One region of the Pseudomonas lalucatii genome, then DNA from elsewhere that is predicted to be linked to it. Evidence: predicted binding sites of a transcription regulator. Region 1 holds the regulator's gene; each other region holds the start of a gene.

Region 1 (7,668 bases):
GCGTATCCTCGCCGAGCAGGCGCGCGGCGAGGCCGTGCTGCTGGCGCCGCGCGACGCGGCCGAGCAGGCGGCGATCCGCCGGCGCATGCCGGTGGCCCGGCACAAACGATTTTTCGCAGCGGCCGACCCGCGGCTGCCCGGTTTGGAGTAGTTATGAACGAGATGTTGTTGTCCGTCAGCGAGCACCTGTTGAGTCCGGGGGGGCTGACCCTCGACCATCTGCCCGGGGTACTCGGCGAGCTGGCCGGCCCCGGGATAGACGCCGCCGACCTGTATTTCCAGAGTCAGGTCTCCGAGACCTGGGTGCTGGAGGACGGCATCGTCAAGGAGGGCAGCTTCAACCTCGACCAGGGCGTCGGCGTGCGCGCCCAGTCCGGCGAGAAGACCGGCTTCGCCTACAGCAACGCGATCACCGCCGAGGCCCTGAGCCAGGCCGCGGGCGCGGCCCGCTCGATCGCCCGGGCCGGCCAGCACGGCCGCGTGCAGGCCCTCGGCAGCCCGCTGATCGGCGCCCTGTATGCCCCGGACAATCCGCTGGACGTGATCGACCGGGCGCAGAAGGTCGAGCTGCTCAAGCGCATCGACCAGGCCACCCGCGCCCTCGATCCGCGCATCAAGCAGGTCACGGTGAGCCTGGCCGGGGTCTGGGACCGGGTGCTGGTGGCGGCCAGCGACGGCAGCCTGGGCAGCGACGTGCGGCCGCTGGTGCGCTTCAACGTCAGCGTCATAGTCGAGCAGAACGGCCGTCGCGAGCGCGGCGGCCATGGCGGCGGTGGGCGCACCGACTACCGCTATTTCCTCAACGAGGACCGCGCCATGGGCTATGCCCGTGAGGCGCTGCGCCAGGCCCTGGTCAACCTCGAGGCGATCGCCGCGCCGGCCGGCAGCATGCCGGTGGTGATGGGCGCCGGCTGGTCCGGGGTGCTGCTGCACGAGGCGGTCGGCCACGGCCTGGAGGGCGATTTCAACCGCAAGGGCAGCTCCGCCTACAGCGGCCGCATGGGCGAGAAGGTCGCCTCCAGCCTGTGCACCATCGTCGACGACGGCACCCTGGCCGAACGCCGCGGCTCGCTGAGCATGGACGACGAGGGCACGCCGAGCGAATGCACCACGCTGATCGAGAACGGCGTGCTCAGGGGCTATATGCAGGACAAGCTGAATGCCCGCCTGATGGGCGTGGCCTGCACCGGCAACGGCCGCCGCGAGTCCTATGCGCACCTGCCGATGCCGCGCATGACCAACACCTACATGCTGGCCGGCGAGAGCGATCCGGAGGAGATCATCCGTTCGGTGAAGCGCGGCATCTACTGCGCCAACCTCGGCGGCGGTCAGGTGGATATCACCAGTGGCAAGTTCGTCTTCTCCACCAGCGAGGCCTACCTGATCGAGGACGGCAAGATCACCGCGCCGGTCAAGGGCGCCACGCTGATCGGCAACGGCCCGGAGGCCATGAGCCGGGTGTCGATGGTCGGCAACGACCTGGCCCTGGACAGCGGCGTCGGCACCTGCGGCAAGGACGGCCAGTCGGTGCCGGTCGGCGTCGGCCAGCCGACCCTGAAGATCGATGCGATCACCGTCGGCGGCACCGGAGCCTGATGCGTTGCGGCCGGGCCAAGGTGCCTTGGCCCGGCCGATTCGGCGGGATTAGCGCAGTCCGCGCTGGGCTTCGTCCAGGTCGCGGATGTACTTGAAGATTTTCCGCGAGGCGGCCGGCGCCTTGTTCTGCGCCGCCTCGTGCTGGGCCTGGCGGATCAGCTGGCGCAGGTGCTGGCGGTCGGCCTCGGGGTAGTCGCCGACGAAGGCCTCCAGGGTCTCGTCGTTGCCGCCCAGCAGGCGGTCGCGCCAGCGCTCGAGGTTGTGGAAGCGCTCGTTGTACTGGCGGCTGGACGCATCCAGCTGGTCGAGCAGGGTGGTGATGGCGTCGAGGTCCTGTTCGCGCATCAGCTTGCCGATGAACTGGACGTGGCGCTTCTTCGCCGCGTTGGCGGTGTGCTTCGGCGCTTCGGCCAGGGCGCGGCGCAGGGCGTCGGTCAGGGGTAGCTTGTTCAGCAGATCGGGCTTTAAGGTGGTCAGACGCTGCCCCAGGTCTTGCAGGGCATGCAGCTCGCGTTTGACCTGGGATTTGCTCTTCTCGCCGGAGAAGTCGTCAAGGTATTCAGGCATGGGGGTGGTCCAGTGGAAAACGCCGTCATGATAGCAGCAAGTTTCCGGCTGCAAGCGTTCGGTCCGCGCAGGACCTAGCTTGCCGCCCATCGCTTAGGAGTGTGTATGAGTGCAGTAGAAACGGTCGGCCCCGCTGCCGTGCCGCAGTTGCAGGCCCAGGTCGAGCAGATCATCGCCGAGGCCAGGAAGCAGGGCGCCAGCGCCTGCGAGGTCGCCGTGTCGGTGGAGCAGGGCCTGTCCACCAGCGTGCGCCGCGGCGAGGTGGAGACGGTCGAGTTCAACCGCGACCAGGGTTTCGGCATCACCCTCTATGTCGGCCAGCGCAAGGGCTCGGCCAGTACCTCGGCCAGCGGCGAGGCGGCCATTCGCGAGACGGTGGCGGCGGCCCTGGCGATCGCCAAACATGCCTCCGAAGACGACTGCGCCGGGCTGGCCGATGCCGCGCTGATGGCCCGCGAGCTGCCGCAGCTGGACCTCTACCATGCCTGGGCGATCAGCCCGGAGCAGGCCATCGAGCAGGCGCTGCGCTGCGAGGCGGCCGCCTTCGCCGCCGATCCGCGGATCAAGAACGCCGACGGCACCACCCTCAACAGCCACCAGGGCTGCCGGGTGTACGGCAACAGCCATGGCTTCGTCGGCGGCTACGCCAGCACCCGCCACAGCCTGAGTTGCGTGATGATCGCCGAGGACGGCGGGCAGATGCAGCGCGACTACTGGTACGACGTCAACCGCCAGGGCGAGTTGCTGGCCGATGCCGCCGATATCGGTCGACGCGCCGCGCAGCGCACGGTCAGCCGCCTGGGCGCGCGGCCGGTGCCGACCTGCGAGGTGCCGGTGCTGTTTTCCGCCGAGTCGGCGACCGGCCTGTTCGGTCATTTCCTCGCGGCGATTTCCGGCGGCAACCTGTACCGCCAGTCGTCCTTCCTCGAGGGGGCCCTGGGGCAGCAGCTGTTCCCCGCGTGGCTCAAGCTCGACGAGCGACCGCACATCCCGCGCGCCCTGGGCAGCGCGGCGTTCGATGGCGACGGCCTGGCGACCTACGCGAAGTCCTTCGTCGAGGGCGGCGAACTGCTCTCCTATGTGCTGGGCACCTATTCCGGGCGCAAGCTGGGCATGCCCAGCACGGCCAATGCCGGTGGCGTGCACAATCTGTTCGTCAGCCATGGCGACGAGGACCAGCAGGCGCTGCTCAAGCGCATGGGCCGCGGTCTGCTGGTCACCGAGCTGATGGGGCATGGCCTGAACCTGGTCACCGGCGACTACTCGCGCGGTGCCGGCGGCTACTGGGTGGAGAATGGCGAGATCCAGTTTCCGGTGCAGGAGGTGACCATCGCCGGCAACCTGCGCGACATGTTCGGGCAGATAGTCGCGGTGGGCAACGACCTGGAACTGCGCAGCAACATCCACACCGGCTCGGTACTGATCGAGCGCATGACGGTGGCCGGCAGCTGACGGTCGGCCGGGCAACGCCAGAGGGGCTGCCCGCGGTAACGGGCAGCCCCTCTTCGTAGCGGGTGCTGGGCTACTCGCCTTCGTCGAAGTAGTTGTTGATCAGTTCGACCAGCGCCTCCAGGGCGTCATGGTCCTGCTCGCCTTCGGTGTGCAGGTGGATCGGCGTGCCCTTGCCGGCGGCCAGCATCATCACCGCCATGATGCTCTTGCCGTCCACCAGGCTCTCCGGGGCGCGGCCGACCTTGACCTTGCAGGGATAGCGTCCGGCCACGCCAACGAACTTGGCCGCGGCACGCGCGTGCAGGCCCAGCTTGTTGACAATGGTGATTTCGCGGGAGGGCATCGCGGCGTTTCCTTAGCTGAGGTCGCGGTGGCGGACCTGAACGTTCTTCAAGGTGGGTTTCAGGGTATCACCCAGGCGATTGGCCAGGTACACCGAGCGGTGGTGGCCGCCGGTGCAGCCGATGGCCACCGTGACATAGGCGCGGTTGCTGGCGGCGAAGCGCGGCAGCCATTTGTTCAGGTAGGCGAGGATGTCCTGGAACATCTCCTCGACATCGGCCTGGGCCGCCAGGTACTCGGCCACCGGCTGGTCGAGGCCGGAATAGTCGCGCAGCTCGGGCTTCCAGTAGGGATTGGGCAGGCAGCGCACGTCGAACACCAGGTCGGCATCCACCGGCATGCCGCGCTTGAAGCCGAAGGACTCGACCAGGAAGGCGGTGCCGGGCTCGGGCTGGTTGAGCAGGCGCAGCTTGAGCATGTCGCGCAACTGGTAGAGGTTCAGGTGGGTGGTGTCGATCTTCAGGTCGGCCAGGTCGATGATCGGCCCGAGCAGCTGGCTCTCGTCGGCGATGGCCTCGGCCAGGGAGCGCTCCTCGTTGGTCAGCGGGTGGCGCCGACGGGTCTCGGAGAAGCGCTTGAGCAGGGTCTCCTCGTCGGCATCCAGGTAGAGCACGTCGCACTGGATATGCCGGGCGCGCACCTCGTCGAGCAGTTCGGGGAAACGCTTGAGCTGGCTGGGCAGGTTGCGCGCGTCGATCGATACGGCCACCTGTGGGTGCAGCAATTCGGTGTGCAGCAGGGCGCCCTCGGCCAGTTCGGGGAGCAGGCCGGCGGGGAGGTTGTCGATGCAGTAGAAGCCGTTGTCCTCGAGGACATCGAGGGCGGTGCTTTTGCCGGAGCCGGAGCGACCGCTGACGATGATCAGGCGCATGGGGAGGTCCTAACGGCTGCTTTGTACGTCCACCACGACCTGGTACAGGGCCTCGCTGCTCGCGGCATGGCGCAGGCGCTCGCGCACATCGCTGCGATCGAGCATGCTGGCGATCTGGCGCAGCAGTTCCAGGTGCTCGTCGGTGGCCGCCTCGGGTACCAGCAGGACGAACAGCAGGTCGACCGGGGCGCCGTCGATGGCGTCGAAGTCGACCGGCGCATCCAGGCGCAGCAAGGCGCTGATCGGTGCGACGCAGCCGGGCAGGCGGCAGTGGGGAATGGCGATGCCGTTGCCGAAACCGGTGGAGCCGAGCTTTTCCCGGGCGATCAGGCTCTCGAAGATGTCCTGGCCGTCCAGGTCGGGCAGCTCGCGCGCCACCAGATTGGCAATTTGTTCGAGTACGCGTTTCTTGCTGCCGCCCGGCACGTTCACCAGGGAACGGCCGGGGGTCAGGATGTTTTCGAGTCGGATCATAGGAGGTGAGCGAGGTCAGCGGGCCATGGCGCCCTGCTGGCGTTCGAGCTGCTTTTCCTTGTGCTTGATGAGTTGTCGGTCGAGTTTGTCGGTGAGCAGGTCGATGGCGGCATACATGTCGTCGTGCTCGGCGTTGGCGACGACTTCACCGCCGGCGATGTGCAGGGTCGCTTCGATCTTCTGCTTGAGCTTCTCGACCTCCATGGTGACCTGCACGTTGGTGATCTTGTCGAAGTGGCGCTCCAGTCGATTGAGTTTTTCGGCGATGTAGTCGCGCAGGGCGTCGGTCACATCCAGCTGATGTCCACTGATGTTGACTTGCATACCGCTTTCTCCTTGTTGCCGTGTGTAAGAGGCAGGCTATCGGCGGCCTGCCGCGGGAACACCTTGGCATGGAAGACCTGGTACACCGCACTTGGCGTGGTCGCCCCCTGACGCGCCAGTATGGCTTCTTTCGGGGGCGTCGCGAGTCGAGCTGTGTCGTGTGTTGACCGATCTTCCTTTGGGTGCCGCCTTACATCAACCGCTTGCGCTCACTGGAGGGCGCGATACCGAGGGATTCACGGTATTTGGCGACCGTGCGGCGGGCCACTTGAATGCCCTGTGCCTCCAGTAAACCAGCGATCTTGCTGTCGCTCAATGGCTTTTTCGCATTTTCCGCGGCCACCAGTTTCTTGATGATCGCGCGGATGGCGGTGGAGGAGCACTCGCCGCCCTCGGCGGTGCTGACGTGGCTGGAGAAGAAGTATTTCAGCTCGTAGATGCCGCGCGGGGTGTGCATGAACTTCTGCGTGGTGACCCGCGAGATGGTCGACTCGTGCATGCCCACGGCTTCGGCGATGTCGTGCAGCACCAGGGGTTTCATCGCCTCGTCGCCGTAGTCGAGGAAGCCGCGCTGGTGCTCGACGATCTGGGTGGCGACCTTCATCAGCGTCTCGTTGCGGCTCTGCAGGCTCTTGATGAACCAGCGCGCCTCCTGCAGCTGGTTGCGCATGAAGGTGTTGTCGGCGCTGGAGTCGGCGCGCTTGACGAAGCCGGCGTACTGCGGGTTGACCCGCAGGCGGGGCATGGCCTCCTGGTTCAGCTCGACCAGCCAGCGCTCGTTGTGCTTGCGCACTATGACGTCGGGCACCACGTACTCCGGCTCGCCGGACTGGATCTGCGAGCCGGGGCGCGGGTTGAGGCTCTGGATCAGCTCGATGACCTGGCGCAGCTCGTCTTCCTTGAGCTTCATGCGACGCATCAGCTGGCTGTAGTCGCGGCTGCCGAGCAGGTCGAGGTAGTCGCCGGCCAGGCGCTGGGCCTCGCTCAGCCAGGGCGACTTGGGCGGCAGCTGGCGCAGTTGCAGCAGCAGGCATTCGCGCAGATCGCGGGCGGCCACGCCGGCCGGTTCGAATTGCTGGATGCGGTGCAGCACCGCCTCCACTTCGTCCTGCTCGATGTCCAGCTCCGGGTCGAAGGCCTCGACCACTTCCTCGAGGCTCTCTTCCAGATAGCCCTGTTCGTTGATGCAGTCGATCAGGGTGGTGGCGATCAGGCGGTCCTTGTCGGACATCGGCGCCAGGTTGAGTTGCCAGAGCAGGTGGCTCTGCAGGCTCTCGCCGCTGGAGGTGCGAGTGGTGAAGTCCCACTCGTCGTCGTCGTTGCTCGGCAGGCTGCTGGCGCTGGTCTGGTAGACGTCTTCCCAGGCGGTGTCGACCGGCAGCTCGTTGGGGATGCGCTCGTTCCACTCGCCTTCTTCCAGGTTGTCCACGCTCTGGGTGGTCTCCTGGTAGCTGGCGTCCTTGTAGGGATCTTCCTGCTTGTCGGCGCTCGTCGGGTTGTCGGCGCCGTCGGCCATGGGGTCGGAGTTGTCGAAGTCGTCGCCTTCTTCCTGGCGCTCGAGCATCGGGTTGGACTCCAAGGCCTCCTGGATCTCCTGCTGCAGATCCAGGGTGGACAGTTGAAGTAGGCGAATGGCCTGTTGCAGCTGCGGGGTCATCGTCAGCTGCTGGCCCATTTTCAGGACTAGCGATGGTTTCATTGCAGACCTTCTATACCGGCGTCTGTGCGCGATCCACTACAGGGCGCCGCGGCGCCACAAGGAAGCAAATTATATGCCTACTCCCGAGCGGTTTGCCTAGCGCGAGCTGCTGTTCGGTCGAGAAAAGCCGCTGTTACAGGCGGAACTCGTGGCCCAGGTAGACTTCTTTGACCATCTGGTTGGCCAGGATGGCGTCGGCGTCGCCCTCGGCGATCAGCTGGCCGTCGTTGACGATGTAGGCGGTCTCGCAGATATCCAGGGTCTCGCGGACGTTGTGGTCGGTGATCAGTACACCGATGCCCTTGGCCTTGAGGTGGTGGATGATCTGCTTGATGTCGCCGAC
Region 2 (7,668 bases), on a different contig from region 1:
CATCATCGTCGCTGTCGTTATCGCCATTGTCGGCCGCGGCCAGCTCCTCGCCGTCGTCCTCATCGGCGCCGTCCAGCTCGTCTTGTTCCAGATCTTCGTCGCTCATGTTCAACCTCATGACTTGCGAAAAGCAGATTAGTTATAGCCCAGCTGCGTACTCTATCGTACACCGCCGGCAAAAATTCAAATGCCGGCGCCCGCTCCATCGCGAGCGCCGCGGCGGGCCGGGAGGAGCCGCCGCAAGGGCAGACCCGAGGCCTTGCGACGGGCATTCTAGCGCGCTGCCAGAAAAAACAAAGGGCGCCCGCAGGCGCCCTCATGCCAAAGCCGTCCGATCAGGACTTGGTGAACTCCGGATAGGCTTCCATGCCGCATTCGGCGAGGTCCACGCCCTCGTATTCCTCTTCCTCGCTGACCCGCAGACCGATCACCGCCTTGAGGATCGACCAGACGATCAGGCTGGCGACGAACACCCAGGCGAAGATGCAGGCGATGCCCAGCAACTGCGCGCCCAGGCTGGCGTCCGGGTTGGTCAGGCAGACCGCCAGCAGGCCCCAGATGCCGACCACGCCGTGCACCGAGATGGCCCCGACCGGATCGTCGAGCTTGAGCTTGTCCAGCGCCAGGATGGAGAACACCACCAGCACGCCACCGACGCTGCCGATCAGGGTGGCCTGCAGGGCGCCGGGGGTCAGCGGCTCGGCGGTGATCGCCACCAGGCCGGCCAGGGCGCCGTTGAGGGCCATGGTCAGGTCGGACTTGCCGAACAGGATGCGCGCCACGATCATCGCCGCGATCAGGCCACCGGCGGCGGCCATGTTGGTGTTGACGAATACCTGGGCGACCGCGTTGGCGTCCTCGACGGTGCTCATCTTCAGCTGCGAGCCGCCGTTGAAGCCGAACCAGCCCATCCACAGGATGAAGGCCCCCAGGGTCGCGATCGGCAGGTTGCAGCCGGGGATCGCGTTGACCTGGCCGCCGGCGCCGTACTTGCCCTTGCGCGCACCGAGCAGCAGCACCCCGGCCAGGGCGGCGCTGGCACCGGCCATGTGCACCACGCCGGAGCCGGCGAAGTCGAGGAAGCCGGCCTCGTTGAGGAAGCCCGAGCCCCACTTCCAGAAGCCCTGCACCGGGTAGATGAAGCCGGTCATGACCACGGCGAAGGCGAGGAAGGCCCACAGTTTCATGCGCTCGGCCACCGCGCCGGAGACGATCGACATGCAGGTGGCGGCGAACACCACCTGGAAGAAGAAGTCGGAGCGCGCCGAGTAGTAGGGCGCATCGTCACCGCCGCCGAGCACCGCGTCCGCGCCGTTCTCGTCGCCGAGCAGGAAGCCCAGGCTCGGCAGGATGCCGCCCTCGGGGCTGGAGTACATGATGTGGTAGCCGATCACCAGGTACATGACGCTGGCCACCGCATACAGGGCGATGTTCTTGGTGAGGATCTCGGTGGTGTTCTTGGCGCGCACCAGGCCCGCCTCGAGCATGGCGAAACCCGCCGCCATCCACATCACCAGGGCCCCGCAGACGAGGAAGTAGAAGGTATCGAAACCGTACTGCAATGCAGTCAATGCTGTGTTGTCCATGGTTCACCTCTTGCCGGCGCTTATCGTTGCGCTGTTCGGTTAAGGCGCCCGGCTTGGCAGCGGGCGCACTCCGTGTGCTTACAGGTTGTAGCCGCGCTCGTTGTGCAGGGCGAGGTCGAGACCGACCGTCTCTTCCTCGTCGCTGACCCGCAGGCCCATTACTAGATCGATCACTTTCAGGATCAGGTAGGTCAGCACGGCGGTGTAGGCCACCGTGAACAGCACCCCCTCGACCTGCACCCACAGCTGCGCCGGGATGTCCTCCACCGTGCCGAAGCCGCCCAGCGCCGGCGCGGCGAAGGCTCCGGTGAGGATGGCGCCGACGATGCCGCCGACCGCATGCACGCCGAAGACGTCCAGGGAGTCGTCATAACCCAGTTTGCGTTTCAGGCTGGTGGCACAGAAGAAGCAGATCACCCCGGCGGCCAGACCGATCACCAGCGCCCCCATGGGCCCGGCGGTGCCGGACGCCGGGGTGATGGCCACCAGGCCGGCCACCGCGCCGGAGGCGATGCCCAGCACGCTGGGTTTGCGATGGGTGATCCACTCGGCGAACATCCAGCCCAGGGCCGCGGTGGCCGTGGCCACCTGGGTGACCAGCATGGCCATGCCCGCGGTGCCGTTGGCCGCCACCGCCGAGCCGGCGTTGAAGCCGAACCAGCCGACCCACAGCATGCTCGCGCCGATCAGGGTGTAGCCCAGGTTGTGCGGCGCCATGGCGGTGGTCGGGAAGCCCTTGCGCTTGCCCAGCAGCAGGCAGGCCACCAGGCCGGCGATCCCGGCGTTGATGTGCACCACAGTGCCGCCGGCGAAGTCGAGCACGCCCCAGTCCCACATCAGCGCACCGTCGCCGCCCCAGACCATGTGCGCGATCGGCACGTAGACCAGGGTGAACCACACGGCCATGAAGATCAGCATGGCGGAGAACTTCATGCGCTCGGCGAAGGCCCCGACCATCAGCGCCGGGGTGATGATGGCGAAGGTCATCTGGAAGGTGATGAACACGCTCTCCGGGACGCTGGCGACCAGGCTGTCGAGGGTCAGGCCGGCGAGAAAGGCCCTGGACAGGCCGCCGACGAAGGAGTTGAAGTTGACCTCCCCCCGCACCATGCCGCTGCTGTCGAAGGCCAGGCTGTAGCCGTACGCCACCCAGAGCACGCTGATCAGGGCGCAGATGGCGAAGCACTGCATGAGCACCGACAGCACGTTCTTGGAACGCACCATGCCGGCATAGAACAGCGCCAGACCGGGGATGGTCATGAACAGCACGAGGACGGTCGCGACCAGCATCCAGGCTGTGTCGCCGCCGTTGAGGCTCGCCTCTTCGGCCATGGCAAGGCCAGGAACGAGAGACAAAAGGGCTCCGAGCCCTGCGAAAACTCGCAGAGTCATGGTTTAACTCCTGGGGCGTGGGGGTTCGAAGGGCGCTTAGATCGCGTCGGTATCGGTTTCGCCGGTACGGATGCGGATGGCCTGCTCCAGGTTGACCACGAAGATCTTGCCGTCACCGATCTTGCCGGTGTTGGCCGCCTTGGTGATGGCCTCGATCACCCGGTCCAGCTGATCGTCGGCGATGGCCACGTCGATCTTCACCTTCGGCAGGAAATCGACCACGTATTCGGCACCGCGATACAGCTCGGTATGCCCCTTCTGCCGACCGAAGCCCTTGACCTCGGTGACGGTAATGCCCTGCACGCCGATCTCCGACAGTGACTCGCGGACGTCGTCCAGCTTGAACGGCTTGATGATGGCAGTGACTAGCTTCATGTAACTCTCTCCCGTGTAAGGTGGACTTGCCCCAGGAATTGCGAACCCGGCTCAAGTCTATGCGCAGTGCCTGGCTTTTGTAATGCATTGGCGGTCCCGACTCCCCTGCCGCGCCGGGCCAGGCACTCCCCGCGTCGTCCGATGCAGCGAAACCGCATTGGTGCATGGGTCGACAGGGACTAAGCAGAATTCTTGCCAGCTCATGAAAAAGCGCTTTTATTCAGGCAGTTAACGGCTAATAGCCAGGACGTCGCGAATTTTCCGGAAGACAAACGCACGATAACGGTGCGCCCGCCCGCCGAGCCGTGCGCGAAAATCGTGCGCAATGCCGGCCCTTGGCCAGCCCGACGCCCAGGCCCGAGGCGCGTGCTACACTGCCGCCGTCTGTCAGTGGAACCACACCATGCTGCCTCCCAAAGCCTTTCTCGACGCCCTCGGCGCCCATGCCTCGCGCCTGTTCAACGGCGACACCCCGCTGCCGCGCAGCGAGTTCGAAGCCCAGTTCAAGGCCCTGCTGCAGAGCGGCTTCAGCAAGCTCGACCTGGTCAGCCGGGAAGAGTTCGACAGCCAGATGACCGTGCTCGCCCGTACCCGTGCGCGCCTGGAGGCCCTGGAGGCCAAGGTCGCCGAGCTGGAAGCCCGCCTCGCCACCGAGCCCGCGCCGCCCGCCGAGTAACCCGCGCGAGCCGGCACGGCACGATCAAGGAGTGATCGATGTCCCTGGCCATAGTCCACAGCCGCGCCCAGGTGGGCGTCGAGGCCCCCGCGGTCACCGTCGAGGCGCACCTGGCCAACGGCCTGCCGTCCCTGGCCCTGGTCGGCCTGCCGGAGACGGCAGTGAAGGAAAGCAAGGACCGGGTGCGCAGCGCCATCCTCAACTCGGCCTTCGAGTTCCCGTCACGGCGCATCACCCTCAACCTGGCTCCCGCCGACCTGCCGAAGGACGGCGGGCGCTTCGACCTGGCCATCGCCCTGGGCATCCTCGCCGCCAGCGGCCAGGTCCCGGCCAGCGCCCTGGAACCGCTCGAATGCCTCGGCGAACTGGCCCTGTCCGGCGCCGTGCGCCCGGTGCAGGGGGTGCTGCCCGCCGCCCTGGCGGCCCGCGCCGCCGGCCGCAGCCTGGTGGTGGCCAAGGCCAATGCCGAGGAGGCCAGCCTGGCCTCGGGGCTGACCGTGATCGCCGTCGAGCACCTGCTGGAGCTGGCCGCCCACCTCAACGGCCAGACGCCCATCGCGCCCTACCAGGCCCAGGGCCTGCTGCGTCAGCTGCAGCCCTACCCGGACCTGGCCGAGGTGCAGGGCCAGGCCGCGGCCAAGCGCGCCCTGCTGGTGGCCGCCGCCGGCGCCCATAACCTGCTGTTCAGTGGCCCCCCGGGCACCGGCAAGACCCTGCTGGCCAGCCGCCTGCCCGGCCTGCTGCCGCCGCTGGACGAACGGGAGGCCCTGGAGGTCGCGGCGATCCATTCGGTGGCCGGCCAGGCGCCGCTGGACGCCTGGCCGCAGCGGCCGTTCCGCACGCCCCACCACAGCGCCTCCGGGCCGGCCCTGGTCGGCGGCGGCAGCCGCCCGCAACCGGGCGAGATCACCCTGGCCCATCAGGGCGTCTTGTTCCTGGACGAGCTGCCCGAGTTCGACCGCAAGGTCCTGGAGGTGCTGCGCGAGCCCCTGGAAAGCGGGCAGATCGTCATCGCCCGGGCCCGCGACAAGGTACGCTTCCCGGCGCGCTTTCAGCTGGTGGCGGCGATGAACCCCTGCCCCTGCGGCTACCTCGGCGACCCCGGCGGTCGCTGCCGCTGCACCCCGGAGCAGATCGCCCGCTATCGCGGCAAGCTCTCCGGGCCGCTGCTCGACCGCATCGACCTGCACCTGAGCGTGAGCCGCGAGAGCACCGTGCTGCATCCGCCGACGGGCGAGCCGGCCGGCGACACGGCGAGCGGCGCCGCCCGGGTCGCCCAGGCACGCCAGCTGCAGCTGCGGCGCCAGGGCGTGGCCAATGCCCTGCTCGACCTGAACGGCCTGCGCCAGCACTGCGCCCTGCAGGCCGAGGATCGGCGCTGGCTGGAGAACGCCTGCGAACGCCTCGGCCTGTCCCTGCGCGCCGCCCACCGGGTACTCAAGGTGGCGCGCACCCTGGCCGACCTGGAACAGGCCGAAGGCATCGCCCGCGGCCATCTGGCCGAGGCGCTGCAGTATCGCGGCGACCCTCAGCGCTGAGGCGCGGGCCGGCGCAGCCAGCGTTCAACCGCGTCGTTCCACATCCGGCAGGCGCATCGCCGCCACCTCGGCGAGGAGGAAATCGCGCAACAGGCGGAAGCGCTCCTGGCCGCGCCGGGCCCTGGGCCAGACCAGGTAGTAGCTGCAGCCGCTGGGCACGGCGCAGGGCCAGGGCAGGCCGAGGCGCCCCTGCTCGACATCCTCGGCGACCAGCACCAGGTCGCCGATCGACACGCCGTAGCCGCGTGCCGCGGCGACCATGCCCAGCTCCAGGGTGTCGAACACCTGGCCGCCCTTGAGCGGCACCTGCTCGCTCAGGTCCATGGCCTGCAGCCACTGGCGCCAGTCGCGGCGGTCCGGAGTCGGGTGCAGCAGCTCGGCGCCCTGCAGCCGCGCCAGGTCCCAGCCGCCGGCGGCGACCGCTTCCGGCGCACACACCGGGATCAGCCACTCGGCGAACAGCAGGGCGCTGTCCCAGTCGTCGGGAAAACCGCCGCTGCCGAGCAGCACCGCGCAGTCGAAGGGTTCGTGGTGGAAGTCGACCTTGTCCACGTCCATCCAGGCGCTGGTCAGCTGCACCTCGGTGCCGCTGTGCTGCAGGCGAAAACGCGACAGCCGCGCCAGCAGCCAGCGCATGGTCAGGGTCGAGGGCGCCTTCAGGCGCAGGATGGCGTCGTCCACCCGCAGCGTGGCGCAGGCCCGCTCCAGGGCCTCGAAACCGTCGCGCAGGCCCGGCAGCAGCAGGCGCGCCGACTCGGTCAGCTGCAGGCTGCGCCCGCGCCGTTCGAACAGGCGGCAGGCGAAGTGCTCCTCCAGGGTGCGGATATGCCGGCTGACCGCGCTCTGGGTGATGACCAGTTCCTCGGCGGCGCGGGTGAAGGAGCTGTGCCGGGCCGCGGCCTCGAAGGCGCGCAGGGCATAGAGCGGCGGCAGGCGGCGGCTCATCGCTCCAAACCATGAGTATTAATCATGCAAGGCATCGTATTTATCCCTTTGTGCGCCCCTCTAAAGGCCCAGCAGAATGGCGACATCCACCGAATGCCGGGCGTTCACCGGCCAGCTTAACATTGAGCCTGACTCATCATGCAGCCACCTCTTCGCGACGAGCTTCTCGCCATCCTGCGCCTGGCCGGTCCGCTGATCGCCGCCCAGCTCGCCCATGTGCTGATGGTCTTCACCGACACCGTGATGATGGGCCTGCTCGGGCCCGCGGCCCTGGCCGGCGGCGGCCTGGGGGCGGCCAGCTATTCCTTCGTGTCGATCTTCTGCGTCGGGGTGATCGCCGCGGTCGGCAATCTGGTGGCCATCCGCCATGGCGCCGCCGACGCCGCCGGGGTCACCCGCCTGACCCAGAACGGCCTGTGGCTGGGCTGGGGCCTGGCCCTGGGCGCCGGCCTGCTGCTGTGGAATCTGCGCCCGGCGCTGCTGTACGTCGGCCAGGCGCCGCAGAGCGTGGCCGCGGCCATGCAGTTCCTGTCCACCCTGGTGTTCGCCCTGCCCGGCTACCTGAGCTTCATGGCCCTGCGCGGCTTCACCAGCGCCATCGGCCGCCCCGGCCCGGTGATGGCCATCAGCATCGGCGGCGCCCTGGCCAATTTCGTCCTCAACTACGCGCTGATCGAGGGCTGGTTCGGCCTGCCGGCCCTGGGCCTGGCCGGCATCGGCCTGGTCACCGCCCTGGTGATGAACGCCATGGCGCTGCTGCTGGCCTGGCAACTGCTGCGCGGCCCGCTGGCGCATGCCTATCCCGTGCTGCGCGGCCTGCTGCGCCCGCAATGGCGCGAACTGCAGGAGCTGCTGCGCCTGGGCCTGCCGATCGGCGGCACCTACGCGGTGGAGTCCGGGCTGTTCGCCTTCGCCGCCCTGTGCATGGGGGCGCTGGGCAGCGGCCAGCTGGCCGCGCATCAGATCGCCATCCAGTCGGTGTACGTGGCCTTCATGGTGCCGGTGGGCATCTCCTACGCCATCACCTTCCGCATCGGCCAGCACTACGGCGGCGGCCGCCTGCTCGAGGCGCGCCGGGCCGGGCGCCTGGGCATCGCCCTGGGCGCGGCCTGCATGTTCGCCTTCGCCGCACTGTTCTGGCTGGCGCCGCACCGGG
Region 3 (7,668 bases), on a different contig from region 1:
GTAGTCGCGCACCAGAATGATGCCGCCCTGGCTTTCCGCCTCGACCAGGCTGGCGACCCGCTCCAGCACCTCGTGCACGTTGGTCAGGGCCAGGGAGGGCAGCTTGTTGGAGCCGAGCATGCGGTCGACCAGGTTCCGCAGGCGGTCGGCCTCCTCGATGATGACGTTGGTGTAGTCCTTGAGCTCGACGTCCGGCAGCTCGCGGGCCAGCAGCTGGGCGGCGCCGCGGATGCCGCCGAGGGGGTTCTTGATCTCGTGGGCCAGGCCGCGCACCAGCAGCTTGGTGGTTTCCTGCTTGGACAGCTGCGCCTCTTCCTTGGTGATCTTCAGCATGCGGTCGCGCGGGTGCACCTCCAGCAGCAGCAGGGTCGCGCCGCGGCTGAGGATGGGCGTCACCGCGTAGTCGACGGTCAGGGTCTGGCCGGTCACCGAGGTCAGCACCGCTTCGCGCTTGTTGAACGGGTGCGCCTGCTCGACCGCCTGGCGCAGCGCGCTGAGGGCCTCGGCCGACTCGGTGAACAGTTCGCTGATGAACTGGCCGTGGCTGCGCTGGCCGCTGACGGCCAGGAGCATCTCCGCGGCCGGGTTCATGTACTCGAGCCGCAGTTCGCCATTGAGCAGCAGGGTGGCGGTGGTCAGGTTGTCGAGCAGCAGGCGGTGCAGTGCGTCGTTGATAGTCATAGGCGAGGGCTTTCCGGCGATGAACAGGAAAATGCAAGAAGCAAACCAAAGCCCCGAAAAGACCCGCGGAGCGGGCAGGGGCGGCGCCGGCGGCCGTATTCCGGCCCATGGGCGGGCGCTGCGGCGAACCAAAACAGGGAGAGTATAGAAAGGCGGGCGTGTTGCTGCACCGATATGGTGCGTCACGGCATGGGCTCGGCTCAGATGAAGGGTACCAGGGGGATGTCCTTCTTCTCCGGCGGCTTGTCCTTGAGCGGGCATTCCGGGCGCACGCCGTAGTCGTCCTTCTGGCAGGGCTTGACCCGGCGCTTCTGGGCCAGGGAGATGCGCTGCATGTGGAAGGGCTGGGCGGGGGTGCGCTCGAGGGTGCGACCCTGCTCGTCGATGATCTCGATGGCCAGCTGGTGGCTGCCGCGGTCGACGTTCTCCAGGGGGAAGACCGGGCTGCGGCTGGGCTCGCCCAGGGCCTGGCCATCCAGCAGCAGGCGGTAGCTGTGGCCCGGGAGCAGGGCCGGGTCGCTGCTGGCGGTGACGATGAGGTTGCCGGCGCCGTCGCGGATGGTCGCATCGGGTTGCGGTATCAGGATGCGCAACAGCTGGTAGGCCGGTGCCGGTGGTTCGCTCGGCACGACGGCCGGCGGCGCCGCAGGGGGCGGCGCGGGCATGCTGTTGGCAGGCGCCAGCTGGAGGCGCTGGGCGTTGCCGGTGCCGGGGCGGTCGGTGAAGACCCGGTTACCCTCGGCATCTATATAGGTGTAGACGTCCGCCTGCAGCGGCAGGCAGAGCAGGGCCAGGCAGAGCAGGGCGACTCTCATGCTCAGGGCGCAGGCTTGGGCGGCGGCGGTGGCGGGCGCAGTGCCGGGCTGCTGGTGTTGACCCGCTGCACGGTGAAGGTCACGGTCGGGCTCTGCTGGATCGTCCTGTCGCCGCGCAACACCTCGACGGCCAGGCTGTGCTCGCCGCGGTCGAGATTGCTCAGCTGCAGGCGCAGCGCGCGGCTCGGCTGGCCGTAGGGCTGGCCGTCCAGCAGCAGGCGCAGGCGGTGGCTCGCGGCCAGGCGCGGCTCGAGGGCGACACCGACGCTGAAGGTGCCGTTGTTGGCGCGCAGGGCCTCGTCGCTGGGCAGGTCGGTCAGCTGCAGGGTGCGATAGGGCGCTTGCGCCGCCGTCTCGGTGCTGGCGCCGCCCGCCGGCGCGGGACTCGGGGCCGGCATCTCCACGCTGTTGGTCGGGGGCAGTTCGACGGGCTGGGCCGCGCTGCCGTCCGGCGGCTGGTTGGTGAATACCGTATTGCCTTTCTCGTCGGTGTACTTGTAGATCTGTGCACTGGCCGGCAGGGCCAGGGCCAGCAGCAGGCAGGTGAGCATGAGGCGCATGGCCAATCTCCCGGGGTTCGTGCTGCCTAGCGTTGCACCGGTGCGCCGTGCTGGCAAGCGCGGCGCCTCCCGGCTGTGATTGTCGCCCACAAAAAAAAGCCTCCCCCGGCGGTGGCGGGGGAGGCCTTGGGCGTCACGCCGTCAGGCGGCGTGGGGCTGGCTTAGACGCTGTAGTACAGGTCGTATTCCAGCGGGTGCACGAAGGTGCGCACCTTGATTTCTTCTTCGCTCTTCAGCTCGATGTAGGCATCGATGAAGTCGTCGGAGAACACGCCGCCCTTGGTCAGGAAGGCGCGGCCCTTGTCCAGCTCTTCCAGGGCTTCCTTCAGGCTGCCGCACACCTGCGGGATCAGCTTGCCTTCTTCCGGCGGCAGGTCGTACAGGTTCTTGTCCGCCGCGTCGCCGGGGTGGATCTTGTTCTGGATACCGTCCAGGCCGGCCATCAGCAGCGCGGCGAAGCACAGGTAGGGGTTGGCGGCCGGGTCCGGGAAGCGTGCCTCGATGCGGCGGGCCTTCGGGCTCGACACATAGGGGATGCGGATCGAGGCGGAGCGGTTGCGCGCCGAGTAGGCCAGCATGACCGGTGCTTCGAAGCCCGGGACCAGACGCTTGTAGGAGTTGGTCGACGGGTTGGTGAAGCCGTTCAGCGCCTTGCCGTGCTTGATGATGCCGCCGATGAAGTACAGGGCGGTGTCGGACAGGCCGGCATAGCCTTCGCCGGAGAAGGTGTTCTTGCCGTCCTTGGAGATCGACATGTGCACGTGCATGCCCGAGCCGTTGTCGCCGTACAGGGGCTTGGGCATGAAGGTGGCGGTCTTGCCGTAGGCGTCGGCGACGTTGTGCACGCAGTACTTCAGGGTCTGCACTTCGTCAGCCTTGGCCACCAGGGTGTTGAACTTCACGCCGATCTCGTTCTGGCCGGCAGTGGCCACCTCGTGGTGGTGCACTTCGACGACCAGGCCCATTTCTTCCATGGCGTTGCACATGGCGGTACGGATTTCGTGGTCGTGGTCGCACGGCGGAACCGGGAAGTAGCCGCCCTTGACGGCCGGGCGGTGGCCCTTGTTGCCGCCTTCGACGTCCTGGTCGGTCATCCAGGAGCCCTGCTCGGAGTAGATCTTGAACATCGAGCCGGAGATATCGGACTTGAACTTCACTTCGTCGAAGATGAAGAACTCGGGCTCCGGGCCGACGAACACGGTGTCGCCGATGCCGGTGGTCTTGAGGAATTCCTCTGCACGCTTGGCGATCGAGCGCGGGTCGCGGTCGTAGCCCTGCATGGTGCTCGGCTCGACGATGTCGCAGACGATGATCAGGGTCGGCTCTTCGGTGAAGGGGTCCAGCACGGCGGTCTCGTCGACCGGCATCAGGATCATGTCGGAGGCTTCGATGCCTTTCCAGCCGTGGATGGAGGAGCCGTCGAACATCTTGCCGTGTTCGAAGAAGTCTTCGTCCAGGGCATCGCGAGCCGGCATGGTGACGTGGTGCTGCTTGCCCTTGGTGTCGGTGAAGCGCAGGTCCACCCACTTCACGTCGTGTTCTTTGATCAGTTGAATCGACTTCGACATGCTGTCCTCCAGATGAATAAGGCTCGAATGGGAGCCTTCAATAGTTCGTGAAGCCCGGCGCGATAGTCGGCCAGGACAACCTGCCTCACAAGAGAGCAAATTGCATGCCAGTGCCCCGGAATGGGCTTGATGGCTGAAACTCAGGGGTGGCGGGGGCTGTGCGGCAGTTTGCTGAGGGTTTTTGCACCAAATTGAGGCTGTATGTTTCTGAAAGGCACTAAAATGGTGCGAGCCAGGAGGGGGCTGGGATTTTTGATCAAAGTCTGAGCAATTTCCGCTATAATCCGCGCCCCTGTTTTTTCGGCCGTTTCGGCACGCGCAGCTTTCATGAAATTGATCGTTAAAGTCTTCCCGGAAATCACCATCAAGAGCCGGCCGGTGCGCAAGCATTTCATCCGTCAGCTGGCCAAGAACATTCGCCTGGTGCTGCGCGACCTCGATCCGCAGCTGCAGGTCAGCGGTGTGTGGGACAACCTCGAGGTGGAGACTGCGGTCGACGAGCCGAAGCTGCTGCAGGAAATGATCGAGCGCCTGCGCTGCACCCCGGGCCTGATCCATTTCCTCGAGGTCCACGAGTATCCGCTGGGCGACCTCGACGACGTGCTGGACAAGTGCAAGCTGCATTTCGCCGAGCAGCTGCCGGGCAAGGTCTTCGCCGTGCGCTGCAAGCGCGGCGGCAAGCACAGCTTCACCTCGATGGACGTCGAGCGCCATGTCGGCAGCCAGCTGCGCCAGCAGTGCGGCGCCGCCGGCATCGACCTGAAGCAGCCCGAGGTCGAGGTGCGCATGGAAATCCGCGACCAGCGCCTGTTCATCGTCCATCGCCAGCACAACGGCCTGGGCGGCTACCCTCTGGGCTCGCTGGAGCAGACCCTGGTGCTGATGTCCGGCGGCTTCGACTCCACCGTCGCCGCCTACCAGATCATGCGTCGCGGCCTGCTCAGCCACTTCTGCTTCTTCAACCTCGGCGGCCGCGCCCACGAGCTGGGGGTGATGGAAGTGGCCCACTACCTGTGGCAGAAGTTCGGCCGCTCGCACCGCGTGCTGTTCATCAGCGTGCCGTTCGAGGAAGTGCTCGGCGAGATCCTCGGCAAGGTCGACAACAGCCAGATGGGCGTGGTCCTCAAGCGCATGATGCTGCGCGCCGCCACGCGCATGGCCGAGCGCCTGCAGATCGACGCCCTGGTCACCGGCGAGGCGATCAGCCAGGTGTCCAGCCAGACCCTGCCGAACCTCTCGGTGATCGACTCGGCCACCGACAAGCTGGTGCTGCGGCCGCTGATCGCCAGCCACAAGCAGGACATCATCGACACCGCCTACGCCATCGGCACCGCCGAGTTCGCCAAGCACATGCCGGAATACTGCGGGGTCATCTCGGTCAACCCGACCACCAAGGCCAAGCCCGAGCGCATCGCCTACGAGGAGGCGCAGTTCGACATGGCCATCCTCGAGCGCGCCCTGGAGCGCGCCACCCTGCTGCCGATCGACAAGGTGATCGACGAGCTGGGCAAGGACGTGCAGGTCGAGGAGGTCGGCGAGGCCCTGGCCGGCCAGGTGGTGATCGACATCCGCCACCCCGACGCGGTCGAGGACGAGCCGCTGGAGTTGCCCGGCATCGAGGTGCAGGCGCTGCCCTTCTACGCCCTGAACAGCAAGTTCAAGGAACTGGATGAGGCGCGCCAGTACCTGCTGTATTGCGACAAGGGGGTGATGAGCCGCCTGCATGCCCACCACCTGTTGAGCGAGGGGCATGCCAATGTGCGCGTTTATCGTCCGACATAAGACCCCGGGGCTGAATGGCGGCAGCATCCGCCATCGCCCCCCCGACCGCGGGGCAGCCCGACGCTGCCGCCAGGCCTTTGCACCGCCTGGCCGAATTCGCAATTAGTTAATCTCCGCCGCCTAGACTTCGCGGCACACCGAATCCTCTGATCGAGATACAAAAGTGATCGAAAATCTACGTAACATCGCCATCATCGCCCACGTTGACCATGGTAAGACCACCCTGGTAGACAAACTCCTGCGTCAGTCCGGCACCCTGGAGCGCGGCGAGCTCAACGACGAGCGCGTGATGGACTCGAACGACCAGGAAAAAGAGCGCGGCATTACCATCCTGGCGAAGAACACCGCCATCCGTTGGAACGAGTACCGCATCAACATCGTCGACACCCCCGGCCACGCCGACTTCGGCGGTGAGGTAGAGCGCGTGATGTCGATGGTGGACTCCGTACTGCTGCTGGTCGACGCCCAGGACGGCCCGATGCCGCAAACCCGCTTCGTGACCAAGAAGGCCTTCGAAGCCGGCCTGAAGCCGATCGTGGTGATCAACAAGGTCGACCGTCCGGGCGCCCGTCCTGACTGGGTGCTGGATCAGATCTTCGACCTGTTCGACAACCTCGGCGCCACCGAAGAGCAGCTCGACTTCCAGGTCGTCTATGCCTCGGCCCTGAACGGCATCGCCGGCCTGGATCACACCGCCATGGCCGAAGACATGAGCCCGCTGTACCAGGCCATCGTCGACCACGTACCGGCCCCTAAAGTCGACGTTGACGGCCCGTTCCAGATGCAGATCTCGGCACTGGACTACAACAGCTTCCTCGGCATCATCGGCGTTGGCCGTATCGCCCGCGGTCGCGTCAAGCCGAACACCCCGGTCGTCGCCATCGACACCGAAGGCAAGAAGCGCAACGGCCGTATCCTCAAGCTGATGGGCCACCACGGTCTGCACCGCGTGGACGTCGAAGAAGCCACCGCTGGCGACATCGTCTGCATCAGCGGCTTCGATGAACTGTTCATCTCCGACACCCTGTGCGACATCAACAACGTCGAAGCGATGAAGCCGCTGACCGTCGACGAGCCGACCGTCTCCATGACGTTCCAGGTCAACGATTCGCCGTTCTGCGGCAAGGAAGGCAAGTTCGTCACCAGCCGCAACATCAAGGAGCGTCTGGACAAGGAGCTGCTGTACAACGTGGCCCTGCGCGTCGAAGAGGGCGACTCGGCCGACAAGTTCAAGGTCTCCGGCCGTGGTGAGCTGCACCTCTCGGTACTGATCGAGAACATGCGTCGCGAAGGCTTCGAGATGGGCGTAGGCCGTCCGGAAGTGATCATCCGTGAAGTCGACGGCGTCAAGCAGGAGCCGTTCGAGAACGTCACCATCGACATCCCGGAAGATGCTCAGGGCAAGGTCATGGAAGAGATGGGCCTGCGCAAGGGCGACCTGAGCAACATGGTGCCGGATGGCAAGGGCCGTGTGCGCCTGGAGTACAACATCCCGGCTCGCGGTCTGATCGGTTTCCGTAACCAGTTCCTGACCCTGACCAACGGTGCCGGCATCCTGACCTCGATCTTCGACCGTTACGACACCATGAAGTCCGGCCACATGTCCGGCCGCCAGAACGGCGTACTGGTTTCGATCGATACCGGCAAGGCCCTGACCTACTCCCTGGAAACCCTGCAGGCGCGTGGCAAGCTGTTCGTCGAGCACGGCCAGGAAATCTACAACGGTCAGATCGTCGGCCTGAACAGCCGCGACAACGACCTGGGCGTGAACCCCACCAAGGGCAAGAAGCTCGACAACATGCGTGCTTCCGGTAAAGACGAGACCATCGCCCTGGTGCCGCCGGTTCGTTTCACCCTGGAGCAGGCCCTGGAATTCATCCAGGACGACGAGCTGTGCGAAGTCACGCCGAAGTCGATCCGTCTGCGCAAGAAGATCCTGGACGAAGGCGAGCGCACCCGCGCAGCCAAGAAAGCCAAGAACTGATTCGTCAGGCTGAATGAAAAACCCCCGTCGGCGCAGGCCGGCGGGGGTTTTTCTATTCTGGCCTGAGCGGCTAACTCAGCGGCTTGGGCTTGTAGGCGCAGTAGCCCGGACGCGGGCCGACCTTGGGGTGGTTGCGGCAGGTGTCGGGGCGCTTGTCGTAGATGGTACACAGGCGCGACTTGCGGTCGAGGTAGAGGCAGTCGTTGTTGCTCATGCGTGCCAGGGTGAAGACCCCGGACTTCTGGTTGAAGCGCTCGACTATGCCGTCCTTCTGCAGG
Region 4 (7,668 bases), on a different contig from region 1:
CGGGCCAGGAGCTTGCGCCGGGCGGCGGACAGGCAGGCCAGGGTGCAGGCGGTGGCGCTGGTGCCGAAGCCGACTGCGCTCTCGGGCGGCAGGCCGAGCACTTCGCAGACCCAGCGCCCGGCGATGCGCTCCAGAGTATCGGCCGCCGGCGAGTTATCGAACGAGGAGGCGCACTGGTCCCAGGCCAGCACCAGGCGCTCCGCGGCGGCGGCGGCGGGCAGGGTGGCGCCGATGACGAAACCGAAGTAACGCGGGCCGTTGGAGGCGACGGTGGCCGGTGAGGCGATGTCGTCCAGGCGACGCAGTACCTCGCTTGCCGGGATACCCTGGGCGGGGATGTCGTGCTCCAGGGATTGCAGGGCGGCGATCGCGCTGGCCGGCGGGAAGGCGGGGCGGCCGGGGATGCCGTCGAAGTAGTGCAGGGCGCGGCGGTCGGCCTCGGCCAGTAGCTGGCGCTCTTCGTTGTCGTGGTTCATCTGGGAACTCGCTGTCGCTGGGCTGGGAGGTATTCCAGCTTAGCCAGGGCGCTGCCCCGACAGCAGTCACACCCGAGCCTGGAAATGTCCGTACAGTGAGGCGTCAGGGGGCCGTGTCGGGGAGCACAGTTGGCCGTTCGGCGGTACAGCTGGCCGCCGGGCGGTGATCGGGTGGCCGGCGACCGCCCGGAGGCCTTCAGTCGCCGAGCATGTCGTGCATGGCGATGATCTGCTCGGCGACCTGGATCAGCTTCTGCTGGCGGCTCATGGCCTGGCGGCGCATCAGGGTGTAGGCCTCTTCCTCGTTGCAGCTCTTCATCTTCATCAGCAGGCCCTTGGCCAGCTCGATGCGCTTGCGCTCGGCCAGCTGGGCGTCGCGGGCCTGCAACTGGGCGCGCAGGGCCTGGTCGCTCTCGAAGCGGGCCATGGCCACGTCGAGTATCGGTTGCAGGCGCTCGGCCTGGATGCCTTCGACTATGTAGGCGCTGACCCCGGACTGGATCGCCTGGCGCATGACCTTGGGGTCGTGCTCGTCGGTGAACATGACGATGGGCCGGGGCTGGTCGCGGCTGACCAGGACCACCTGCTCCATGACGTCGCGGCCGGGGGATTCGCTGTCGATCAGGATGACGTCGGGACGGACCGCCTCGACCCGCTCCGGCAGGTCGATGGTCAGCCCCGACTCGTCGATCACCTCGAAGCCGGCCGCGGTCAGGGCGGACTTGAGCCGGCCGACCTTCTTCGGCGTGTCGTTGATCAGGAGGATGCGCAGCATGATGGCAGGGGTTCCCTAGGTTAGAGGGCCGCAGTCGCGGCCGAAGCGGCATCGGCCAGGGCGTGCAGGGCGAAGCTGCGGGCATAGGCGGCCGGATCGCTGCCGTCCCAGACCTTGCCATCGAGCAGCACGGAGCTGCGCATGGCGCTTGCCGGCAGGGCGACGCCCACTGCCGTGGCAGCTTCATGATACAGCCCGAGCTGCTGCACCTGACTCGCCACCGCGAGGTAGTCCGGGTCCTCGCGCAGCAGGCCCCAGCGGCGGAACTGGGTCATGAACCAGAGGCCGTCGGACAGATAGGGCATGTTCACCTTGCCCTCGTCGAAGAAGCGCAACGCCTGATCGTCCAGCCAGGCGTGGCCGTTGCCGTCTTCATAGTGGCCGAGCAGCCGCGGCTGGATGGCACTCAGGGGGGCATCGACGTAGTCCCCGGCACTGAGCAGCTGTGCGCTACTGCGCCTGTTCTCCTCGTTGGCATCGATGAAGCGGCTGGCCTCCAGCACCGCCATCACCAGGGCGCGGGCCGTATTGGGGTAGTCGCGGACGAACGCCTGGGTGCAGCCGAGGACCTTCTCCGGGTGGCCCGGCCAGATCGACTGGCTGGTGGCCAGGGTGAAGCCCATACGTTCTTCGATCGCCTGGGCGCCCCAGGGCTCACCGGCACAGAAGCCGTCGATGCGTCCGGCCCGCAGGTGGGCGACCATCTGCGCGGGCGGCACGACCAGCGTCTGCACGTCTTCCAGCGGGTGGATGCCCTGGCTGGCCAGCCAGTAGTAGAGCCACAGGGCGTGGGTGCCGGTGGGGAAGGTCTGCGCCAGGGTGAGTTTTGCACTATTTTGGCGCGCGCGTGCGCGCAGTGCCTCGGCATCGGTCACGCCGGCTTGCTGCAGGCCGTGGGAGAGGTTGATGCTCTGGCCGTTCTGCGACAGGCCCATGAGCACCGCCATGTCCTGCGCCGGGCTGCCGCCGATGCCCAGGTGCACCGCATAGAGCAGGCCGTAGAGGCCCTGGGCGGCATCCAGCTCGCCACTGAGCAGTTTGTCGCGCAGGCCGGCCCAGGAGGCCTGGCGCTTGAGGTTGAGGCTCAGGCCGTAGGGCTGGGCGAAGCCCTGGGTCGCGGCGACGATCAGCGAGGCCGAGTCGGTCAGGGCCATGAAGCCCAGATTCAGTGCGTTCTTCTCCGGCGCATCGCTGCCGTTGACCCAGGCCAGGGCGTCGCCGCGGGGAACATCGTGCTCGCTCATCGGACATTTTCCTTTCTCAACACTCGAGGTCGCCGCACCGGCTCGCGGGTTGAGCGGAACGACGCCACTGTCTGCGGGCCGCCTGCAACGCTGGCGCGGCCCCGTTGAGTCTCTACAAAGCAAGCGATATGCCACGACGGCGGAATGTCGCGCATAAAAAAGCCCCGCACGGGGCGGGGCTTCTTCGACGCGGGTAACGCTTAGGCTTGCACGACCGGAATCTGGGCGTTGGCAGCGGCTTCGCGGAACTCGGCGATCTGGTCGAAGGACAGGTAGCGGTAGACGTCGGCCGCCATGCTGTCGATGTCCTTGGCGTAGACCATGTACTCCTCGACCGTCGGCAGCTTGCCGGTGATCGCGGCGACCGCTGCCAGTTCGGCAGAGGCCAGGTACACGTTGGCGCCATCGCCCAGGCGGTTGGGGAAGTTGCGGGTCGAGGTCGAGACCACGGTGGAGTTGGCGGCGACCCGTGCCTGGTTACCCATGCACAGCGAGCAGCCCGGCATCTCCATGCGTGCACCGGCCTTGCCGTAGATGCCGTAGTAGCCTTCCTCGGTCAGCTGGTGGGCATCCATCTTGGTCGGCGGCGACAACCACAGACGGGTCGGAATGCCGCCCTTGACCTTGTCCAGCAGCTTGCCGGCGGCGCGGAAGTGACCGATGTTGGTCATGCACGAACCGATGAACACCTCGTCGATCTTGTCGCCGGCGACGGTGGACAGCAGGCGGGCGTCGTCCGGATCGTTCGGCGCGCAGAGCACCGGCTCCTTCAGCTCGTTGAGGTCGATCTCGATGACTTCGGCGTATTCGGCGTCGGCATCGGCGCTCATCAGCTCCGGGTTGGCCAGCCAGGCTTCCATGGCCTGGGCGCGGCGCTCCATGGTGCGGGCATCGCCGTAGCCTTCGCTGATCATCCAGCGCAGCAGGGTGATGTTCGACTTCAGGTACTCGGCGATGGCCTGTTCCGGCAGCTTGATGGTGCAACCGGCGGCCGAGCGCTCGGCGGAGGCGTCGGACAGCTCAAACGCCTGCTCGACGGTCAGTTCGTCGAGGCCTTCGATCTCCAGGATGCGGCCGGAGAAGGCGTTCTTCTTGCCCTTCTTCTCGACGGTCAGCAGGCCCTTCTGGATGGCGTAGTAGGGGATGGCATGGACCAGGTCACGCAGGGTGATCCCGGGCTGCATCTTGCCCTTGAAACGCACCAGGATGGACTCCGGCATGTCCAGCGGCATGACCCCGGTGGCGGCGGCGAAGGCCACCAGGCCGGAGCCGGCCGGGAAGCTGATGCCCATCGGGAAGCGGGTGTGCGAGTCGCCGCCGGTGCCGACGGTGTCCGGCAGCAGCATGCGGTTCAGCCAGCTGTGGATGATGCCGTCGCCCGGACGCAGGGACACGCCGCCACGGGTGCGGATGAAATCCGGCAGGGTGTGGTGGGTGGTGACGTCGATCGGCTTCGGGTAGGCCGCGGTGTGGCAGAAGGACTGCATCACCAGGTCGGCGGAGAAGCCCAGGCAGGCCAGGTCCTTCAGCTCGTCGCGGGTCATGGGACCGGTGGTGTCCTGGGAGCCGACGGTGGTCATCTTCGGCTCGCAGTAGGTGCCCGGGCGCACGCCGGTCACGCCGCAGGCCTTGCCGACCATCTTCTGCGCCAGGGTGAAGCCCTTGCCGCTGTCGGCCGGGGCTACCGGCTTCTTGAACAGCTCGGAGGAGCCCAGGCCCAGTTCGGCGCGGGCCTTCTCGGTCAGGCCGCGGCCGACGATCAGCGGGATACGGCCGCCGGCGCGGACTTCGTCGAGCAGCACCTCGGTCTTCAGTTCGAAGCTGGTGATGACTTCTTCGCTGCCGTGCTTGCACACCTTGCCGGCATAGGGGTAGACGTCGATCACGTCGCCCATGTTGAGGTTCGATACGTCGAACTCGATCGGCAGGGCGCCGGCGTCTTCCATGGTGTTGTAGAAGATCGGGGCGATCTTGGAGCCGAAGCAGAAGCCGCCGGCGCGCTTGTTCGGCACATAGGGGATGTCGTCGCCGAAGAACCACAGCACCGAGTTGGTGGCGGACTTGCGCGAGGAGCCGGTGCCGACCACGTCGCCGACGTAGGCGACCGGGAAGCCCTTGGCCTTGACCGCTTCGATCTGCTTGAGCGGGCCGATGGCGCCTTGCTGCTCGGGCTCGATGCCGTCGCGGGCCATCTTCAGCATGGCCAGGGCGTGCAGCGGGATGTCCGGGCGCGACCAGGCGTCGGGGGCCGGGGACAGGTCATCGGTATTGGTTTCGCCGGGGACCTTGAACACGGTCAGGCTGTACTTCTCGGCGATCGCCGGGCGCTTGGTGAACCACTCGCCATCGGCCCAGGACTGCAGCACAGCCTTGGCGTGGGTGTTGCCGGCCTTGGCCTTCTCGGCGACGTCGTGGAAGGCATCGAACATCAGCAGGGTGTGCTTGAGCTGCTCGGCAGCCACGGCGGCCAGTTCGGCATCATCCAGCAGCTCGACCAGGGTGGCGATGTTGTAGCCGCCCTGCATGGTGCCGAGCAGTTCGACGGCGCGCTGCTTGTTGATCAGCGGGGAGCTGGCTTCGCCCTTGGCCACGGCAGAGAGGAACCCGGCCTTGACGTAGGCGGCTTCGTCCACGCCTGGCGGCACGCGGTTGGTGATCAGGTCTACGAGGAATTCTTCTTCGCCAGCCGGCGGGTTCTTCAGCAGCTCGACCAGGCCTGCGGTTTGTTCGGCGTTCAGCGGCTGGGGCACGATACCCTGAGCGGCACGCTCTGCTACGTGTTTGCGATAGGCTTCAAGCACAGTTATTACCCTCATCAGTGGTCCCAAAGGGTTGTCCGGGACGCGATCCAGAAATCACTGAACCAGGCGCTTCGTGGCTTTATGGGCTACTCAGCCGAGGTTTCAGGGGTTTCTTCCAGAAGCTGCTTTCAAAGTTTTACGCCGGCAGGACGGGCGAGATGAGGGCTGGCGCTGACCCTTGAAGGAACATTCAAGAGCCGGCGCCAACATCGTACCTGCAGGATCGACTGTGCTCGTGACGCTTTGAAAACAGCTTCCAACGGACATTGGCGCCTATAAAAGGCGGGCCGATAGTACCGGAAAGCGCGGGCGAAGTTAAGCCGCCGCCTGGCCGGATTGGGGATGAACTGGTTTAGACAAAGGGCTAAGATGCCAGGCCGTTTCGCCCTCGACGCCTTCTTCACCATGTCCAATCAACGCATCAAGACGCCCTGCGTAGGCCTGTGCTCAACCGTATACGGCGATCTGGTATGCCGCGGCTGCAAGCGCTTCCACCACGAGGTGACCCATTGGAATGGCTACGACGACGAGGAGAAGCGTGCCGTCTGGCTGCGCCTGGAGCAGCTGCTGGTGCAGGTGATGGCGGCCAAGCTGGAAGTCTTCGACGCGGTGCGTCTGCGCCGCCAGCTGGAGCAGCGCCAGATCCGCTTCGTGCCGCAGCAGTCGCCCTATTGCTGGGCGTATCAGCTGATCGCCCGTGGGGCCCGGGTGATCAGCCAACTGGAAGCCTACGGTCTGGCGCTGCTGCCGGAGTTCCGCGACTGGTCCTTGCCGGAGTTGCGTGACGCCATCGATCGCGAGTTCTTCCTGCTGTCCGAGGCACACTACGAGCGCTACATCGCCCCGCGTTTTCTCCGAGACGGCATGACGCGGCTGTAGGCCGCCTCATGTCGTGCGGGCTTGCCCCAGGTCTCCGCGGCGCGCTCTGCCTCAGCGCTGGGCGACCAACTCTTCCAGGTGGGCGATGATGTCGGCCGGCTTGAGCACCAGGATGTCGCTCTCCAGCGAGTCCAGAATGACTTCGGCGGTGTTGCCGATCAGCACGCCGGACAGCCCGGTGCGGGCGACGGTGCCGATCACCGTGACCGCGGCGTTGAGGGTGCGCGCCATCTGCGGGATCAGGGCATCGGCCGGGCCCTCGGCGATATGCAGGCATTCGTCGGCGATCTCGTATTCGGCCTGGAAGGCCTTGCACTCCTCGCGGTAGCGCGCCTCGATGGTTTCCTTGAGCTGAAAGGTGGGGTCGGCGGCGGACAGCATCGGCGCCGGGTGGGCGCTGATCACGTGCAGCTGGGCCTTGGCCAGTGCGGCGATGTCGTAGCCGTGGCTGATGATGCTGGCATGCAGGGTGCGGTGCTCGGCGTCGGCATTGCCGACATCCACGGCCGCCAGGATGGTGCCGCCGATCCAGGATCTGTCGGTTTTTACCATCAGCACCGGGCTGGGGCAGTAGCGCAGCAGCTTCCAGTCGTCCGGGGTGAGCAGGGCTTTCTTCAGCGGGTTGTCGGGGAAGTGCTGCTTGACCACCAGGCCGCAGCCCTCGGCCTGCTGCACGGCGATCACGGTCTGGTACAGGTTCTCGTGCCAGGCCTGTTGGCCGGATACGCTGTAGCCTTCCTGCTGCAGGCTGTTGCTCAGGTCATGGAGGAGGGCCGAATGATCGTGCTTCTTGTCGCAGATCAGCAGGTGCAACTGTGACTGGGTCACTCCGGCGATCAGCTTGGCTCGTTTCAGGGCCAGGCCCTCCGGCTGTTCCGGCGTAATGACCACCAGAATGCTGCGAATCGCTTGCATGATCGTCTCCCTGCGCAATGGATGAGGCACTCGAATCACTATAGATGGCGGCGCGGCGCCTTGTCTTGACCACGGTCAACGCTGCGGCTGGCTGTTCCGGGCGTCATTCGTATAATGGCCGGCCGTGCCCGCTGGCGCCGCCATCCCAACCGTGAGCCTATGCAACTGCTACCCGAGATCGAAGCCTTTCTCCTCTGTCCCACGCCGGACGCCTGGATCGACCAGGCCCTGCAGCATCAGGACATCATGCTGATCGACCACGCCAACTGCGAGAAGAAGGCCGCCTCGACGGCCATGACCCTGCTGTTCCGCTATATCGAGAAGGCCGATTTGCAGTACAACTTGTCGCGTCTGGCCCGCGAGGAGCTGCGCCACTTCGAGCAGGTCGCGGCCCTGATGGCCAAGCGCGGCATCGCCTACCGGCCGGTCAGCGCGGCCTTTTACGCCCAGCGCCTGCACAAGCACATACGCAGCGCCGAGCCGCACAAGCTGGTGGACACCCTGATCGTCGGCGCCTTTATCGAGGCGCGTTCGTGCGAGCGCTTCTTCCGCCTGGCGCCGCACCTGGACGAGGAGCT

Evidence for each region. The regulator sigma-54, encoded in region 1, starts transcription at its own class of promoters, with help from an activator protein. The targets are predictions, from matches to a motif close to ANTGGCATNNANNTTGCTNT.
Region 2: a site for sigma-54 is predicted at 3,534-3,553, ahead of glnK (P-II family nitrogen regulator). Genes of this name have one in related genera too.
Region 3: a site for sigma-54 is predicted at 3,717-3,736, ahead of glnA (glutamate--ammonia ligase). Genes of this name have one in related genera too.
Region 4: a site for sigma-54 is predicted at 2,612-2,631, ahead of I0D00_RS00230 (CmpA/NrtA family ABC transporter substrate-binding protein). Genes of this name have one in related genera too.

What each region holds. Positions count from the first base shown of each region.
Region 1 is NZ_JADPMV010000002.1:1,013,250-1,020,917, reverse strand. It holds gene I0D00_RS18225 (carbon-nitrogen hydrolase family protein) at 1-151, shown strand, start outside; gene tldD (metalloprotease TldD) at 154-1,596, shown strand; gene yjgA (ribosome biogenesis factor YjgA) at 1,645-2,163, opposite strand; gene pmbA (metalloprotease PmbA) at 2,269-3,615, shown strand; gene I0D00_RS18205 (HPr family phosphocarrier protein) at 3,686-3,958, opposite strand; gene rapZ (RNase adapter RapZ) at 3,971-4,828, opposite strand; gene ptsN (PTS IIA-like nitrogen regulatory protein PtsN) at 4,838-5,302, opposite strand; gene hpf (ribosome hibernation-promoting factor, HPF/YfiA family) at 5,318-5,626, opposite strand; gene I0D00_RS18185 (RNA polymerase factor sigma-54) at 5,817-7,325, opposite strand; gene lptB (LPS export ABC transporter ATP-binding protein) at 7,459-7,668, opposite strand, start outside.
Region 2 is NZ_JADPMV010000001.1:2,470,988-2,478,655, forward strand. It holds gene sutA (transcriptional regulator SutA) at 1-106, opposite strand, end outside; gene I0D00_RS11290 (ammonium transporter) at 336-1,586, opposite strand; gene I0D00_RS11295 (ammonium transporter) at 1,665-2,978, opposite strand; gene glnK (P-II family nitrogen regulator) at 3,015-3,353, opposite strand; gene I0D00_RS11305 (accessory factor UbiK family protein) at 3,757-4,029, shown strand; gene I0D00_RS11310 (YifB family Mg chelatase-like AAA ATPase) at 4,068-5,567, shown strand; gene I0D00_RS11315 (LysR substrate-binding domain-containing protein) at 5,592-6,512, opposite strand; gene I0D00_RS11320 (NorM family multidrug efflux MATE transporter) at 6,651-7,668, shown strand, end outside.
Region 3 is NZ_JADPMV010000001.1:2,305,502-2,313,169, reverse strand. It holds gene glnL (nitrogen regulation protein NR(II)) at 1-681, opposite strand, end outside; gene I0D00_RS10490 (DUF4124 domain-containing protein) at 882-1,496, opposite strand; gene I0D00_RS10485 (DUF4124 domain-containing protein) at 1,499-2,056, opposite strand; gene glnA (glutamate--ammonia ligase) at 2,218-3,624, opposite strand; gene thiI (tRNA uracil 4-sulfurtransferase ThiI) at 3,952-5,406, shown strand; gene typA (translational GTPase TypA) at 5,570-7,390, shown strand; gene I0D00_RS10465 (YkgJ family cysteine cluster protein) at 7,461-7,668, opposite strand, start outside.
Region 4 is NZ_JADPMV010000001.1:54,252-61,919, forward strand. It holds gene I0D00_RS00220 (pyridoxal phosphate-dependent decarboxylase family protein) at 1-476, opposite strand, end outside; gene I0D00_RS00225 (ANTAR domain-containing response regulator) at 673-1,251, opposite strand; gene I0D00_RS00230 (CmpA/NrtA family ABC transporter substrate-binding protein) at 1,272-2,495, opposite strand; gene acnB (bifunctional aconitate hydratase 2/2-methylisocitrate dehydratase) at 2,696-5,296, opposite strand; gene I0D00_RS00240 (DUF1289 domain-containing protein) at 5,702-6,175, shown strand; gene I0D00_RS00245 (universal stress protein) at 6,227-7,090, opposite strand; gene I0D00_RS00250 (MiaE family protein) at 7,250-7,668, shown strand, end outside.